DNA from 3 places in the Sodalis sp. RH24 genome. Region 3 is predicted to be linked to each of the others. Evidence: predicted binding sites of a transcription regulator. Region 3 holds the regulator's gene; each other region holds the start of a gene.
The links. Region 3 encodes Fur, which represses iron uptake genes when iron is present. Its sites were predicted from a motif close to ATAATAATGAGAACNACTATCAA; they were not measured.

Region 1 (5,593 bases), 1.8 Mb from region 3:
GATGACCGGCTGGCTGTCGCTTTTTGCCATTCCCCTGGTTTCACTTTGTTCCTTCCTAACGGAGCATCACCAATTGACGCTGTTCCTGGCGGCGGGCTGGCGGGGTTGGCTTGGGATAATCTACAGCGCGCTGGGTTCGTCGCTGATATCCTATTCGCTCTGGTACTGGTTATTGAAAAAGTATCCGGTAAACCAAATCCTTCCCTGGTCGCTACTCAGCCCGGCGCTGGCGGTGTTGTTGGGGGCGGCGATACTGGGCGAAAAACTGGATCAGGGCAAGCTGCTGGGCGCCGTACTGGTTGTCGGCAGCATTTTCATCGCGGTGATGAATCCGGGACGATACGGCCGAGGAATCCCCATATCCGCGGAACGTCGCCGGCGTTAAAAAAATCTCCGGCTGAATACCGCCGAACCGCGCGGCTTCCACCGCCGTACAGGGCCGCCCGACGGTGAAATGAAGCCGGCCGCTAAAGCAGACGGTAGCGATAAAAGGGGTGCGGCCACGGCCCGGTTTAGCGTCGGGTGACATTCATTTGCGGTGTCAGAATGCGTTACGAAACACCTGATTGGGTTGGTAAAATCATTGTGCTTTTCAAAAAATAATGATTATTATTCTCATATAAAGATCGGGACGCCATGACGTTCCGGCTCTTGCTGCTTCTTGATGCAATGTGAAACCCCTTTTAGCTGCCTGGCGCTGGCCCGGCGGCAACCTCAATTCATTGAAATGGAGATAGTATGGACGTGATAACGACCACCGGCGGACGGCCGGGGCCACGCGCGGCGTATGCGCTGCTGCTGGCTGGCGCGCTGTTGTTTACCCTGGCCCAGGAGGCCTGGGCGGCACAGGAGCCGCTGCGCAAACCCGTCGGCAAAGGCGCTTACGAGATGGCGTACAGCACGCAAGGCGACGCGCTTTACCTGGCCACCTCGCAAAGCCGCAAGCTGGACAAAGGCGGGGTGGTATATCGCCTCGACCCCGCCACGCTTGATATCACCCAGATTATCCACAACGATATCAAACCCTTCGGCGCCGCCATCAATACCAAGACCGATACCCTATACTTCGGCAACACCGTCGACGGCGCCGTCACCGCCATCGACGCCAAAACCGGCGCGGTAACAGGCCGGCTGGTGCTGGATGGGCGCCAGCGTTCTGACACCGTCAAACCGCTGGCGCCGCGTGAGCTGGTGGTGGACCAGGAGACCAATACCCTTTATATCGCCGGACTGGGTGAGTCCAGCGTGATATGGGTGGTGGACGGCGCTACCCTGACCCTGCGCGCCACCCTGGACGATATCGGCAAAATGGGCACCGGGCTGGCGCTGGACGCGGCGGCAAAACGCCTGTACGTGACCAATGCCGACAACGAACTGCTGTCCATCGACACCGTCACCAACAACGTGGTGCTGCGCAAAAAGCTCGATGAAACCGCGACGGAACACTTTTTCCTCAACCTCAGCCTGGACCCGGCGACGCACCGCGCGTTTATCACCGATTCCAAACAGCCGCAGGTGCTGGTGGCGGATACCCGCAACGGTAATATCCTGGCGAAAATCGGCGTGCCGGCATCGCTGGCGGTGCTGTTTAACCCGGCGCGCAACGAAGTCTATGTAACCCACCGCCAGGCGGGGCAGGTGAGCGTGATCGACGCCAAGACCTATAACGTGCTGCGCACCATCGCTACCCCGGTGCACCCGAATAGCCTGGCCCTGTCGCCCGACGGCCAAACGCTTTATGTCAGCGTAAAGCAGGCTTCCAGCCGCCAGCAGGAAGCCACCAGCCCGGATGACGTGATGCGTATCGCGCTGCAGTAATATCCGGCAGGGCGCGACGGCGTCCTGCCTGACCCTTTCCGATATGCCGCCCGCCCCGGAACTGGACGTGCCGGAGGCACGGCGCAAGCGGGGCATTTCCGCTGCGGGTTGCCCAACGGCGGTGGCAGGCTCTGGGCGCTTACCCGATTACTGCTGATATTCTCCAACAACCGGCTTTGCATTCCCCATTCAAGACGTCGCAGAAAGCGCGCCTGGCTCACGCACTGGTATGCTCAGAAAACCACCGTTCTTCACATTAAGGAGAAAATGTGAAGAATTCCCGCATTCATATACAATGATAACGATTCTTATTACTATTCGTATTCTCTTGGGAAAATATAAATTGCAATAGGATCATAATAAATGTGTGTAACTAAAAATTTCACTATGGGACCGCTCGCCATTTTATTCACCGCCATTTTCAGCAGCGGCGCCGGCGCCGAAACGACGGGGGAAACCGACAGCGAGGACGTGATGGTCGTCAAGGCCACGGCCGAAGAGGAGCTGAAACAGCAGCCCGGCGTATCCATTATTACCGCGGACGACATTAAAAAAGAACCGCCGGTAAATGACCTGTCGGATATCATCCGCAAAATGCCCGGCGTCAACTTGACCGGCAACAGCGCCTCGGGCAGCCGCGGCAACAACCGCCAAATCGATATCCGCGGCATGGGGCCGGAAAATACGCTGATCCTGATAGACGGCAAACCGGTCACGTCGCGTAATGCGGTGCGCTACAGCTGGCGCGGGGAGCGCGATACCCGCGGCGATACTAACTGGGTGCCGGTGGAGATGGTCGAGCGGATCGAAGTGTTGAGAGGGCCTGCGGCCGCGCGCTACGGTTCCGGCGCTGCGGGCGGCGTGGTGAATATTATCACCAAGCGGCCGACCAACGATTGGCACGGGTCGTTATCCCTGTATACCAACCAGCCGGAGGATGATAAGGAAGGCGCCACCAAACGGGCCAATTTCAGCCTGAGCGGTCCGCTGATCGACGATGTGCTGACCATGCGATTGTACGGCAATATCAATAAAACCGACGCCGACAGCCCCGATATCAATACCCAGCAAAATGGCTCCTATGCCGCCGGCCGCGAAGGGGTGCGCAACAAGGACATCAACACGCTGCTATCATGGAAAATCGATCCCCGGCAAAGCATGGACTTCGAATACGGCTACAGCCGCCAGGGCAATATCTACACCGGCGATACCCAGTACAGCAATGGTAACGTCAGCAGCCTGGTGCCGACGCTGTATGGCGAGGAAACCAACCGCATGTACCGCCAGAATTATGGCGTGACCCATAACGGCGTCTGGGACTGGGGCCAGTCCCGCACCGGCTTCTATTATGAAAAAACCAATAATACGCGCCTGATGGAGGGGTCGACGGGACGCGTAGAAGGCATGATCAATAGCGACACCTTCTCCACCAGCCGGCTGGAGAACTACAAAGCCAATACGGAGCTGAATATCCCGCTGAAGTTATGGGTGGATCAAACCGCTACCCTTGGCGCCGAATGGAACCGCGAAGAGCTGAACGACCCGGCATCGATGCATGCCACCAGCCAGACCAATGCGAACATCGGCGGTGTATCGGGCAATCCCGCGCTGCGCAGCAGTAAAAATAGCGCGGAATTAAGCGCGCTCTATTTTGAAGATAATATCGAAGCCCTGCCAGGCACCGATCTTATCCCCGGGCTGCGTTTCGATTATCACAGCAAGTTCGGCGCCAATTGGAGCCCCAGCCTGAATATGTCCCAGGAGCTCGGCGATTTTTTCAAGCTCAAAGCGGGCATCGCCCGGGTGTTTAAGGCGCCTAATCTGTATCAATCAAGCGAAGGGTATTTATTGCGCACCAATGGCAACGGCTGCCCGGCGGGGGTCGCCACCGGCGCCTGCTACCTGCTCGGCAACGATGACTTAAACCCGGAAATCAGTATCAACAAAGAGATCGGCCTGGAATTTACTGCCAACGGCTATGACGCCGGCATCACTTATTTCCGTAACGATTACCGTAATAAAATCGTGGCCGGCACCGATGTTATCGGCACCGCGTCGGACGGCGGCAATATCCTGCGCTGGGAAAATGGCGGCAAGGCGCTGGTGGAAGGGCTGGAGGCTAATCTGGCGATACCGGTGCTGCCCGATACGCTGAACTGGCGTACCAATGCCACTTATATGATCACCTCCGAGAATAAGGAAACCGGCAATCCGCTATCAGTGATTCCCAAATACACCATCAATACCCTGCTGGACTGGCAGGTTAACGATAAATTGTCCGCCAATGCGGCCTGGACCATGTACGGCCGGCAGAAACCGCGTGAATACGCGGACATACGCAACGAAGTCGGCTCGCTGTCCAGCAAAGAACTGGGGGCTTATTCCGTGCTGGGCGTCGGCCTGAATTACGATGTGACAAAAAATGTCCGGGTCAATGTCGGTATCAGCAATCTGCTGGATAAACGCATTTATCGTGAAAACGAAGGCGCATTAACATATAACGAACCAGGACGAGCCTATTATGCCGGCTTAACCACGTCGTTCTGACGGATATTGCGCCGCCGGACAGCAGAGAACCCTGGCGGCGGTGAAAAAACGGGGATGGCCGGCAGGTCACTGCCTGATCCCTTCAACTGAAATAAGCACGTCCACCTGCTGCGAGGCCGGACCCAGATCCGTGGTGATATTAAAATCTTTTAGCGCCAGGGTTCCTTCAGCTTCGAAACCCGCGCGATAGCCGCCCCAGGGATCGTTGCCCTGGCCGACCAATTTGGCTTCCAGGGTAATGGGTTTGGTCACGCCGTTTAACGTCAGGTTGCCGGTGATATCCCATTCATCGCCGTCTTTTTTCACCTGCGTGGAGGCGAAGGTGGCCTGGGGATATTGTGCTACGTTGAGGAACTCCGCGCTCCTGAGATGTTTATCGCGTTCCGCATGATTGGTATCGACGCTTGCGGTGTTAATCACCACGTTCACCTTGCTGGCGGCGGGATTATCAGCGTCGAATGTGAAGCCGCCGTCAAAATCCCTAAAACCGCCGTAGAGCCAGCTGTAGCCAAGATGTTTGATCTTGAATTGAATAAAAGCATGCTGGCCCTGTTTATCGATTTTATACTCCGCCGCAACGGCTATGCCCGAGGCGAAAAATAACGCGACCGTCGCCAGGCCCAGGCTAGTCTTTTTCAGCATGGTGTTTTTCCTTATATTGCGCAGGTTGATGAAGGTGATACCCAAGCATCCGCTTAAGCGTGATGTCGCCATCGATAAAATGATGTTTTAACGCGGCCAGGCCGTGCAATACCGACAGGATCACCACGCACCACGCCAGGTACAAATGGATGTCGCCCGCTAAATCGGCTTGCCCCGCCAGGCCGCTCAGGGTGGCCGGAACGGAAAACCAGCCGAATACATTTATCGGCTGCCCGTCCGCGGTGGAAATCAAATACCCGCTGGTAAGCAGGGCGAAGAGCAGGATATATAAAGTCCAATGCGCCAGCACCGCGCCGGCGCGGGTCAGCGGCGAGTAATGGCTGAGGGGTTTGGGCGGCGGGGAAATAAAACGCCAGATCAGGCGTAAGATCATCATGGCGAACAGGAGACAGCCGATGCTTTTGTGCAGTTCGGGCGCGCGATGATACCAGGTCGCATAATAGCCAAGCGTCACCATCCACAGGCCTAGCGCAAACATACCGTAAACGGCCAACGCCACCAGCCAGTGGATAGCAATGCTGATATGGCCGAAACTGTCGGCTGAGTTGCGCCAGCGCATAAGGCA
Region 2 (5,593 bases), 2.1 Mb from region 3:
TGGTGCGGGCAATGTGTCATCAGGTGATGGTACTGCGGGAAGGTGAAGTCGTGGAACAGGGCGCCTGCCGGCAGGTGTTCGACGCGCCCTCGGCGGAGTATACTCGCCAGTTGCTGCTGGCGGCCGGGTAAGCGCGCGCCCGGGTACTGGTCTTAAGAATAGTACGGCGCCGACGCGGGCTCGGCGATGGCCACGCCCATGTTTTTCAGCCGGCACAGGCCGGTGCATTCATCGTCACGGTGCAAAAATAGGCAAGGCTGCCCTTCGCATTCCAGCACCGAGCAGGTGACCTGGATTTCCACCAGGGAACGCGCCAGTTCCCGCATCACTTCCCACGCCGTATCGCCTTCATGGCTTAACAGCGTCAGGCCAATCAGGTCGTTATCGTCGCAATCACCGGCGGATATCGGTTCGACTTTGATGCCGCTAAACCCATTCAGCCAGCGGTAATATTGTGGCAAGCGATGCACCACGGATAACTGTAGATTTGTCACTCCACGTCCCCAGACGATTAAACTACTTAGTAACAATTTTATCACAATACTATAATCTTAGCGTGACATTAGCAGTCAATTTGTTCATAAAAACAGCATAGACACCTTTGAAATGAGAGACAGATCTCTTTTCGGCCTATATGTACCGCGTTAAACGCCGCAGCACAACTGTTTTTTATGCATTTGCATAACTTTAACTGAGCTTATTATTTACATTTTACGAACAAAATAATGCCACGGGAGGAAGGATAGGATGCGCTCCCGCCGTCGCGGCGGGTAAAGGGGACGGCGGTTCACGGGAAAATCGACATGCTCGCCGGCGCAGGGCAGCCGCGCCGGCAAAGCGGCAGAAGGGAAAACCGCCGGCGTTATGCCAGCAGCGACTGCGCCAGATAGCCGTCCTGGCGCTCTACCCCCGGCAGGGCAAAAAAGTAGCCCCCGCCGATGGGCTGGATATATTCTTCCAGCGCCTCGCCGTTAAGCCTGCGCTGCACGGCGAGAAACCCCTGCTCCAGATCCTGCTGGAAGCAGACGAACAACAATCCCATATCCAGCTGGCCGGAGCGGGAAACGCCCAGGGAATAGCTATAGCCCCGGCGCAGCATCAGGTTGCCTTGGGTGGCGGGCGTACGGGGATTGGCCAGACGCATATGGGCATCGAGCGGGATGACCTTGCCCTGCGGATCGCGGCTGTAGTCGGGCACGTCATGTTCATTGGCCATGCCCAGCGGCGCGCCGGTGCGCTTATCACGGCCGAAGATGGTCTGCTGCTCGTGCAGCGGCGTACGATCCCAGGACTCGACGTGAAAGCGGATAATGCGCACCGCCTGGTAACTGCCGTTTACCGCCCAGGCGGGTTCATCCGTACCGGCGCCGACCCAGATCACCCGATCCATCAGGCCGGGGTCGCGGGTATCCGGATTGCCGGTGCCGTCCTTGAAGCCCAGCAAATTAATCGGTGTCTCCTTGCCCCGGCTGCGCGCCGCGCTGGCGGAAATAAAGCCTTCGCGCTTCCAGCGCACGCTCAGCAGATCCGGGGTATGTTTAATGATATCCCGCAGCGCATGAATCACCGTGTCGCTGCCGTTGGCGCAAATTTGCAACAGCAGATCGCCATGGCATAAATCAGCGTCCAGCGCATCGTTGGCAAAACGCGTCATCTTTTGCAGCCGCCGGGGTTTCAGCGCGGCGAGGCCGAAACGATCGTCAAACAACGAGTCGCCCACCGCCACCGTGATGGTCAGGTTATCCGGGGCGATATGTTCGCCCAGAATGCCGGAGTCCATCGGCGGCAATTTATCATCCACCGCCGGCGCCTGCCCGCCGGTGGTTAAAAATGCAATCCTCTCGGTCAGCACGCGAAACAACCGCCGCAGATCGTCCTTATCCCCGGCCAGCACGTCAAACGCCACCAGCATCATGGCCGCCTGCTGCGGCGTGGTGATGCCGGCCTGCCGGGGTCCGTAAAACGGCTGGCGCTGCCAGCGCTCGTCGGGTGACAAGGTGCCGGGGGAATGCTCATCGGGAGCAGGAGCCGGCGCCGCCGCCGCGCTGCGCAACGCCAGGGCGCCGCCGAGGGCGCCAAGCCCCTTCAGCCAGCGGCGCCGTGATGGCGACGCCGCCTTACCGCTGTTTTTATCTTTATCAGCACTCATAAGGCGCTCAACCCTACTCCAGCCCCAGCACGCCGCGCAGCAGCGCCAGATCTTCCGCCAGGGCGGTGATCGGGCCTTTGAGCGCGGTGCGATCGGCATCGGTCAGCTTGTCATAAGACGCAAAGCCGTCTTTATTACGGTATTTCATCAGGACGTTATCCACCTTGGCAAAGTTACCGTCAATTTTCGCCAGCAGCGGCGCATCGGCTTTTTGCAGCAGCGGGCGCAGCAGGTTGACGATTTTTTGCGATCCGTCGATATTGGCCTGGAAATCGGAAAGATCGGTACGGCTGTAACGGTCTTCCTCGCCGCTGATCTTACTGGAGGCCACTTCCTCAATCAGTCCGGCGGCGCCGCCGACCACTTTACTCGGCGGGAAGGTCAGGTCGCCGATGCGTTTTTGCAGATCCTGGGTATCTTTATACAATTGATCGGCAAACGGGGCGGTGCCGGCCGTGGTTTTATCGCTGAAGAGGATTTTTTCCAGCCGGTGGAAACCGGTGAATTTCGGGTCGGCGGATTTCTGCTCGAAATCATCTTCGCGGGCATCAATACTGCCGTCCAGATCCGAGAACAGTTCGGCGATAGGCTCGATACGCTCGTAATACACGCGGGTGGGGGCAAACAGCTTCTGCGCGGTGGCCAGATCGCCTTTCTTCACCGCATCGGTAAAGGTCTTGGTATGGGAGACAAGCTCGCCGACCTGTTGCAGCACATAGACTTTATAATCGGCAATCGGCCCCACCAGCGCCATGGCATCCGGTTTCGCCGCGCCCGCGCCGCCGTCCGCCGAAACCGTCAGCTTGCCCTTCGGATTGCTCAGCAGGCCGCAGGTCATATCGTATTCCCCCGGCTCCAGGGTGGCGGTCATCTTCTGGGTAAAGCCCGGCGCCACGTTCTCGCGCTCCTCGACCACCATCACGCCCTTGAGGATTTCCCACTCCAGCCCTTTCTGGCTGGCGTTATGAATAATAAACTGCGTTTTGCCCGGTTTAACGGTCAGCGCCATCGGATCGCACTGCTTATCGTTAACGGTAATCTTGACCTGGGGAATATCGGCCGCCAGCGCGGGCCAGCCCCATGCCGACAGCACCGGCGCCACCAGTAAGGCGGCAGGAAGAATGCGGCGACGGAAGCGTTGCATATTGGACATTTTTTTTACCCTGAATAGTGGAACAATTTAATGGATTTTATCCGGCGACACGTGTCGTCCGGTTGCCCCGCGCAGGCAGGAAAAACATCACCAGGGCCGGCACCAGGTATAACAAATACACGGCCACTTCACTGACGGTGGGCGCTTCCTGATAACCCAGCAGCCCCTCAAGCAAGGTGCCGAACAACGATTGGGTGGACAGGGTGGCGCTGAAATCAAATGCGATTGCCTGGAAACCATTCCATAATCCCGCTTCGTGGAAAGCGCGAATTGCCCCGGCCGCCAGCCCCGCGGCCACAAACAGAATAAACAGGCTGGTCCATTTGAAAAACTTCTCCATGCGCAGGCGGATGCCGCCGTAATACATCAGCATCCCCAAGACGATGGCGCAGGCCAATCCCAACACCGCGCCGATGGGAGCCTCGATGCCCACGTCCTGCTGAAACGCCGCCAGCAAAAAAAACACCGATTCCAACCCCTCGCGGGCCACGGCAAAAAACACCATGCCCACCAGCGCCCAGCCCTGCCCGCGGGCATTGCTGAGCGCCTGATCGACGGCGCTTTCCAGCTGGGCTTTAATCGAACGGGACATCTTGCGCATCCAGAACACCATCCAGGTCAGGATGAGGACCGCCAGCACCGCCACGATGCCCTCGAACAGTTCCTGTTGCTTTTGCGGAAATTCGCCGGTGGTTTCGTTAATGACGACACCCACCGCCAGGCACAACAGCGCCGCGCTTAGCACGCCCACCCACACCGCTTTTAGCCAGCGGCCGCGGCCGGTCTTTTTCAGATAGCCGGCGATAAGGCTCACGATCAGCGCCGCCTCGAGACCCTCACGCAGCATAATCAGAAAAGGCACAAACATACCCATCACCTCGATGCTTTTGGGGGCGAGAAAAAGTAAAGAAACGTCAATTAAAACGATATTGATTATCATTACGAGGAAAAGAAACACAAGCGCAGATTTGCGACTATTTGTAACCGATGCGCTACAAAAGGTTTCAGGATAAATAAAAGGTAAAGGGGGCGTCAGGGGTTAAGTGGTCTCGGTGAGGGTTTTGTTTGCTGTGTCTTGGTTTGCCTTGTGGCAGGGTTTATGTCGCCTCGGCGCGGGTTTCGCTTACTGTGTCTTGGCTTGCCTTGTGGCAGGGTTTATGTCGCCTCGGCGAAGGTTTCGCTTGCCGTGCGTGAGGTTGTTATCTGTATTGCCGGGTGCCGGCAAGCGACAAAGAGGCCGTAGCGCGACGGCCTCCTTGACCTCCGCGCGTCCGGCAGATCGTGCGCCGCTGCGCGGTTCCCGGCATCACCCATCCCGGCTTTGGGACCGCACGGGACGCGCTCCCGGCGCGGCCCTTAGCTTTCGCCGCTCCCGGCGGCTCATCCAGCCGGGATGCGCGCTGCCGGCGCACTCTATGCCGGCACCACGTCAACACCATCGTCTGTGAGTAAAATAGCGTTTTTTGGTAGTAAGTAATATGCACGTACCGGGAAAAATATCGGTATTAATTTTGGGTTAACTTAAATTAGCTTGGCTTAGTTTAGCTAAGATTTGCGGCCAGCTACCTACTCTCACTGTGGCGGGTTTATGCCCGGCTACGTGGTTGTCTGACCATAATTTCCGGCGGTATGAGACGCTGGCCGTATGACTGCTGACGGTGTAAATGTTGGCTGCATCGCATGATGTATGACTGATAATTACCCGCTGCCGACTGCATGTATATTTGCATGTATGACTGACCTGTCGCGGTGCTTTTTGCATTGCGCAATGATTAGCCGCTTCTCTGTCTGCTGTACCACCTTCCACTAAACCCACAGCGGCGCCGATGCCCTATACATCACAGCGCTGGCCGCGACATAGGTCCCGGCATAAAGCGCGCTGACGGCGGCTGTGCCCCCGGCATGAGCCGCCGGGAGCGGCGAAAGGCCCGTTGCGCCGGGAGCGCATAACGGGCCGGTGCATCACGGGGACATGGGCGGCGGAAGGCATCGCGCAGCGACGCGCGACCTGCCGGGCGCGCGGAGGTCAAGGAGGCCGTCGCGCTACGGCCTCTTTGTCGCTTGCCGGCACCCGGCATTCCATATAACCGCCGAACGCACGGCAAGCGAAACCTTCGCCGAGGCGACATAAGCCCTGACGCACGCTAACGCAAAGCAGGCAAAACCCTCGCCGTGGCGACATTTATCTTCACGGCAGCCGAATATTGCCAGGACGGCGATCGCCAAACCTACACAAGACGTGTAAAAGGGAGAACGTGCCAACGCCCGGCGTGTGAAAAAGAGAACGCTAT
Region 3 (5,593 bases):
CGGGCTGCCCGGCGCGGGGGCTATTAGCCATCGGTGCTTCTCCCTTGCCTGCTGTTGATCAAATGGTACCGCAAACTTTATCGGTCAGTTCCACGGGGAACTGCATTGCCAGCATAATGTGTTCCACCATGCTCCGTTTACGATCGGTGTTGGTGTTGGTGATAACCCAGTAGGGCGTTTGCGCTACCTGCTTGGGTTTAGTATGGCTGCCATTTTGCAATAATGTCTGCTCATCAGCGGCAAAATAAGTACGGGTGCGGCCGTGCAGGATATCCGCCGCCTCGGTAAATTCGGCGGGCGACAGGCTATACAGGGTGGACAGCACCAGCATAAAACGATCAACCGCCTTGCGCTGCTCGGCGTAGCTGTCGGAAAGGAGGAGCTCACGCATGGCGCGCACGCGATCGCGGGTCGCAGACACGGCCTGCGTCTTGAGGGGCGTTTCCGGCGGCGGCGCGCTGCGCGCTGCGGCGCTGGCCTGAGCATTAAATTTCAGCATCCGGCGTAAAATATCCGAGGCGCTTTCGCCGATATGCTGCGTATGGCTGGCGATATAGCGGTAAAGGTCTTCGTCGACTTCAATTGTTTTCATCTTTATCCGGGGCTTTCTTCTCATAAATCAATCAAAAGGATTATACAAGCTAAACCTGCCCCGCGAATAGCGCTAGTATCCGGCTTCGGTAAAAAGTCGGAATTTCCCCCGAGGGCCTTCCTGGCGCCGCCGGTTTTTTTACGGCCGCGGGACGGATAACTCATGATAGGCTATCAGGCTCTGTTATCGCCATGAGGATCAGGATGAAATTACACTATCGTCTGCAACCTGCCCGGCAGCCGGGTGAAGCACTGCCGGTGATATTGCTGCACGGGCTGTTCGGTAGCCTTGATAACCTGGGCGTGCTGGCCAGGCCGCTTGGGGAACACCACGCCACCCTGCAGATTGATCTGCGCAATCACGGCTTGTCCCCCCATGACCACGATGCCGGTTACGCCGCCATGAGCCGGGACGTGATCGAATTGCTTGATGCGTTGCATATCGACGCCGGTCACCTCATCGGCCATTCCATGGGCGGCAAGGTCGCCATGACCCTCGCCGCCCAGGCGCCCGGCCGCGTTGCGCGGCTGGCGGTTATCGATATGGCGCCGGTGGCCTACCCCACCCGTCACCATGACAACGTCTTCGCCGCGCTCAGGCGCGTCGAGGCGGCGGGCGTCACACAGCGCACGGAGGCGGCGGCGCTCATGCGCCATGACGCCCTTGATGAGGAAACCATCCAGTTTTTGCTGAAATCCTTTCACCAGGGCCGGTGGCGGTTTAACGTCGAGGCGCTGTGGGATAACTATCCGGCGCTTATCGGCTGGCGGGAGTCGGCGCCCTGGCTAGGGCCGGTGCTGTTTATCCGCGGTGAAAAATCGCCCTATCTGGACGACGGTTACCGCCAGGCGATCCAACGCCAGTTCCCCCGGGCGCGGGCGCATGTGGTCGCCGGCGCCGGTCATTGGGTTCATGCGGAAAAACCCGCGGCGCTCATGCGCGCCCTGGCCCGTTTCCTGGAAGAATAGGCCGGGCCGCCGCCGGGATTAGCGCCGGCGAGTTTAATATTGTCGTTTGCTACCGGGCTGGGGTAACATGGCCCGCTGTGTTTTATGGCAGCCCCGGCGTACATAAAACATAACGTTACGGGCGATGCGCGTCCGGCGGCGTAGCCAGCCACGCCGCCGGACGGGGTTTGCCCGCCTGCTTCTTGATGCACAATCCCTTCATGACCTATGGCAAAAGAACAAACGGACCGCACCACCCTGGATTTATTTATCGATGAGCGGCGCCCGGGAAGACCGAAGACCAACCCCCTGTCCCGCGATGAGCAGTTGCGCATCAACAAGCGTAACCAGCTGCGCCGGGATAAAAAGCGCGGCCTGCGCCGGGTGGAGCTGAAAATCAACGCCGAGGCGGTGGATGCGTTAAATGAGCTGGCCTACCGGCAAAACCTGTCGCGCAGCGAGCTGATCGAATTGATTTTACTGGCCGAGCTTGAACGGCAGCAAGGCGCGGATCCGCATCCGGAGTAAACTTGCCGGCCCGGTAAAGCGCCATCCCGTCCAGGGCCCAAGGCCGCGAACGGGGCAAATTTGCGACAAAACCCGGCCGGCGAGTTTCTCCCCGCATAAGGGTCTGCTATGATTGCCGCAGAGCATCGCTGATTCTGTTACGGAACATATCCATAATATTTAAGAGGTTTTCAAATTCATGGCAACTGTAGGCATTTTTTTTGGCAGTGACACCGGCAATACCGAAAATATTGCCAAAATGATTCAGAAGCAACTGGGTGCGGATGTTGCCGAAGTTCATGACATTGCCAAAAGCAGTAAAGAAGACCTGGCGCGGTTCGACACCCTGCTGCTCGGCATCCCGACCTGGTACTACGGCGAAGCGCAATGTGACTGGGATGATTTTTTCCCCACCCTGGAAGAAATAGATTTCTCCGGCAAAAAAGTGGCGCTGTTCGGCTGTGGCGATCAGGAGGATTACGCCGAATATTTCTGTGACGCCATGGGCACCATTCGCGACATTATCGAGCCCAACGGCGCGACCATCGTCGGTCACTGGCCCACCGCCGGCTATCATTTCGAAGCGTCGAAAGGACTGGCGGACGACAATCACTTCATCGGCCTGGCCATTGACGAAGACCGCCAGCCCGAGCTGACCAATGAACGCGTGGACGGCTGGGTGAAGCAAATCAGCGCTGAATTGCAGCTCAGCTAAAGTCAAGCCGTGCGGGAGGGTGCCGTCGCGACGGCGCCCGGCAAGAGAATCGGTTGCCGTCATGGCGTCGGGACGGCGCCGCCAACCTCACTGATAACTAAATCCTTTCAAATTAATAGATACAAGTTTTTAACTTTTATCCACAACGCGGTACAATAGCGCAGCGGTTCCACCCTTTTTAGCAAAATGTTGCAGAATTCGCCCCCTGAAACGGGCTATAGTTGTTAACAAGGCGCGGTTTTCATTTTGGACAGGCAGTCTTATAATGAGACGGCGTCACATTTTTCGGGCCGACCGATGTTATAGGCTAAGTTAGCCTACAATCAGATTATCAAAGTAACAGGACTAAACCCGCATGACTGACAATAATATTGCATTGAAGAAGGCCGGCCTGAAAGTCACCCTTCCCAGACTGAAGATTCTGGAAGTGTTGCAAGATCCGGAATGCCATCACGTCAGTGCGGAAGATCTGTACAAAAAACTGATCGATATGGGTGAGGAAATCGGCCTGGCCACGGTATATCGCGTGCTAAACCAATTTGACGACGCCGGTATCGTAACCCGCCACAATTTTGAAGGCGGCAAATCCGTTTTTGAACTGACGCAACAGTATCATCATGACCACCTGATCTGTCTGGACTGCGGCAAGGTTATCGAATTTCGCGACGAGTTCATCGAAGCGCGCCAGCGTGATATTGCCAAAAGGCACAATATCAAGCTGACCAACCATAGCTTATATCTGTATGGGCATTGTGAAATCGGCAACTGCCGCGAAGACGAAACGCTGCACGATCACGCCGATATGCTCAACGGCGTAAAAGAATAACCGCGGCGCGGTCCGTTTCTCCAAAGCGGCTGTTATCGCGCCGCTTTCTCACCCTGCAACGATTTTTTCAATGAGGCTAAACGCCGCCCGTCCCCTTCCCTGGTAACGTTTCCTTCCCGAAGCGCGTCGACAAGCGTCGTATCCGCCAATCACCGCCGTGCTCACCGCCGGCAAACTCCAGAAAACTTCACAGAAAATAAAAATAAATAAAGAATAAATAGAGGCCCTGGGACGCTATTTTGGGCTAATTTGCGTAATCCATTGAAACGACAGCGTTTTTATTGCGATTTTTTCACCGGGTAAATTATTCTGTGAATCTGATGATAAAGCTATTTTTCGCTGTCAGCAGTAAGCGACAACAAAAGATACATTTTAATTATATGATTTTATTGAATTAATATAGCCAAAAATACCTTCCTGAAATTAACCCGGATCGATGACTCGATTTTTACACAAAAAGTTAATTTATAAATTAATAAAAAACGTGAAGTTCGCAGCAGATTTTAAACTTTCGCCATGGTGATATAGTGACAGGCAATGTTAATCACCAGAGATAGTCCAGATGAATGATGCGGAACTGCAAAACGATATGCCGCGCGGCATAGGCATTGCTCCTTATATTCGTATTAAACAAGAAGGCATGACTGAAAACGAAAGCCGGATAGTGGAGTGGTTTTTATCTCCCGGCAACCTCACCGACGTCTCGGGGATCAAAGAGGTGGCCCTGAGTCTGGGCCTGTCGGAAGCCATGATTGTCAAGGTGTCGAAAATTCTCGGTTTCAGCGGCTTTCGCCAGCTGCGCAGCGCCATCGTCGAGTATTTCGATCATGCCGACCATGATATCACCGCCGAACTCTCGCCCACCGACAGCCCGGAGGATGTGGTCAACAAAGTGTTTAACCTGACCGTACGCACCATTGTCGAAGGCCAGGCGATAGTCGACGCCAACGTCATCCAGCAGGCGGCCCAATGCTTTTTTGCCGGCCATCAGCGCGAGCTGTACGGCGTCGGCGGCTCTAATTCCATTTGCGCGGACGTGCAGCATAAATTCCTGAAAATCGGCTTGCGTTGCAATGCCTACCTGGACGCGCATTTGATGATGATGTCGGCCTCCCTGTTGCAACCGGGCGATGTGGCGTTGGTGGTATCCCATTCGGGCCGCACCAGCGATCTGAAACGGGTGGTGTCGATTGCCAAGGATAATGGGGCCAAGATCATTTGTATTACCCATAGCAGCAATTCCCCCATAGCCCAGCTGGCTGATTTTAATATTTGTTCACCGGCGCCGGAAACGCCGTTATTAGGCAGAAACGCTTCGGCCCGTATTTTGCAGCTTACGCTGCTGGATGCGTTTTATGTCTCGGTAGCGCGGCAGGATATCGAGCTGGCGAATAAAAACCTGGAAAAAACGAGTTCCATTACCAAGTACCTGAAGCGTGATTATAAATAATTCTCTTTTGGAGATAGAATAATGAATAAATTTCTTAAATTGGCCGGTGGCGCCGCCTGTGGACTGATGTTGTCCACCGTGGTCCACGCGGCAGCCGATTACGCCGTTGTTCTTAAAACATTATCCAACCCTTTCTGGGTAGAGATGAAACAAGGCATTGAGAAAAAGGCCCAGGATCTCGGCGTGACGGTGGATATATTCGCGTCACCGTCGGAAGGCGACTTCCAATCGCAATTACAATTATTCGAGGATTTAACCAATAAGAATTATAAAGGCATCGCCTTTGCGCCTTTATCGGCGGTGAATCTGGTGATTCCCGTCGCCAAGGCTTATCAGAAAGGGATTCACCTGGTTAACCTCGACGAAAAAATCGATTTAGCCAGCCTGGCCAAGGCCAAGGGCAACGTCGAAGCCTTTATCACCACCGATAATGTCGCGGTCGGCGCGAAAGGCGCCAAATTTATTATCGATAGCTTGGGCGCCCAGGGCGGCGAAGTGGCCATTATCGAAGGCAAGGCCGGCAACGCCTCGGGCGAGGCGCGGCGCAACGGCGCGA

Region 1: a site for Fur is predicted at 2,114-2,136, ahead of ACL2XG_RS01060 (TonB-dependent siderophore receptor). Genes of this name have one in related genera too.
Region 2: a site for Fur is predicted at 4,226-4,248, ahead of efeU (iron uptake transporter permease EfeU). Genes of this name have one in related genera too.

The regions. Positions count from the first base shown of each region.
Region 1 is NZ_CP178729.1:240,010-245,602, forward strand. Features, by position in the region: gene ACL2XG_RS01050 (DMT family transporter) at 1-385, shown strand, start outside; gene ACL2XG_RS01055 (YncE family protein) at 739-1,818, shown strand; gene ACL2XG_RS01060 (TonB-dependent siderophore receptor) at 2,182-4,365, shown strand; gene ACL2XG_RS01065 (YceI family protein) at 4,432-5,004, opposite strand; gene ACL2XG_RS01070 (cytochrome b) at 4,991-5,587, opposite strand.
Region 2 is NZ_CP178729.1:5,381,311-5,386,903, reverse strand. Features, by position in the region: gene yejF (microcin C ABC transporter ATP-binding protein YejF) at 1-131, shown strand, start outside; gene ACL2XG_RS24480 (YejG family protein) at 153-494, opposite strand; gene efeB (iron uptake transporter deferrochelatase/peroxidase subunit) at 863-2,149, opposite strand; gene efeO (iron uptake system protein EfeO) at 2,163-3,302, opposite strand; gene efeU (iron uptake transporter permease EfeU) at 3,340-4,170, opposite strand; gene ACL2XG_RS24460 (Bcr/CflA family multidrug efflux MFS transporter) at 5,590-5,593, opposite strand, start outside.
Region 3 is NZ_CP178729.1:2,026,515-2,032,107, forward strand. Features, by position in the region: gene pgm (phosphoglucomutase (alpha-D-glucose-1,6-bisphosphate-dependent)) at 1-31, opposite strand, end outside; gene seqA (replication initiation negative regulator SeqA) at 59-592, opposite strand; gene ACL2XG_RS09345 (alpha/beta fold hydrolase) at 796-1,560, shown strand; gene ybfE (LexA regulated protein) at 1,768-2,067, shown strand; gene fldA (flavodoxin FldA) at 2,246-2,761, shown strand; gene fur (ferric iron uptake transcriptional regulator) at 3,117-3,587, shown strand; gene alsR (transcriptional repressor AlsR) at 4,150-5,037, shown strand; gene alsB (D-allose transporter substrate-binding protein) at 5,059-5,593, shown strand, end outside.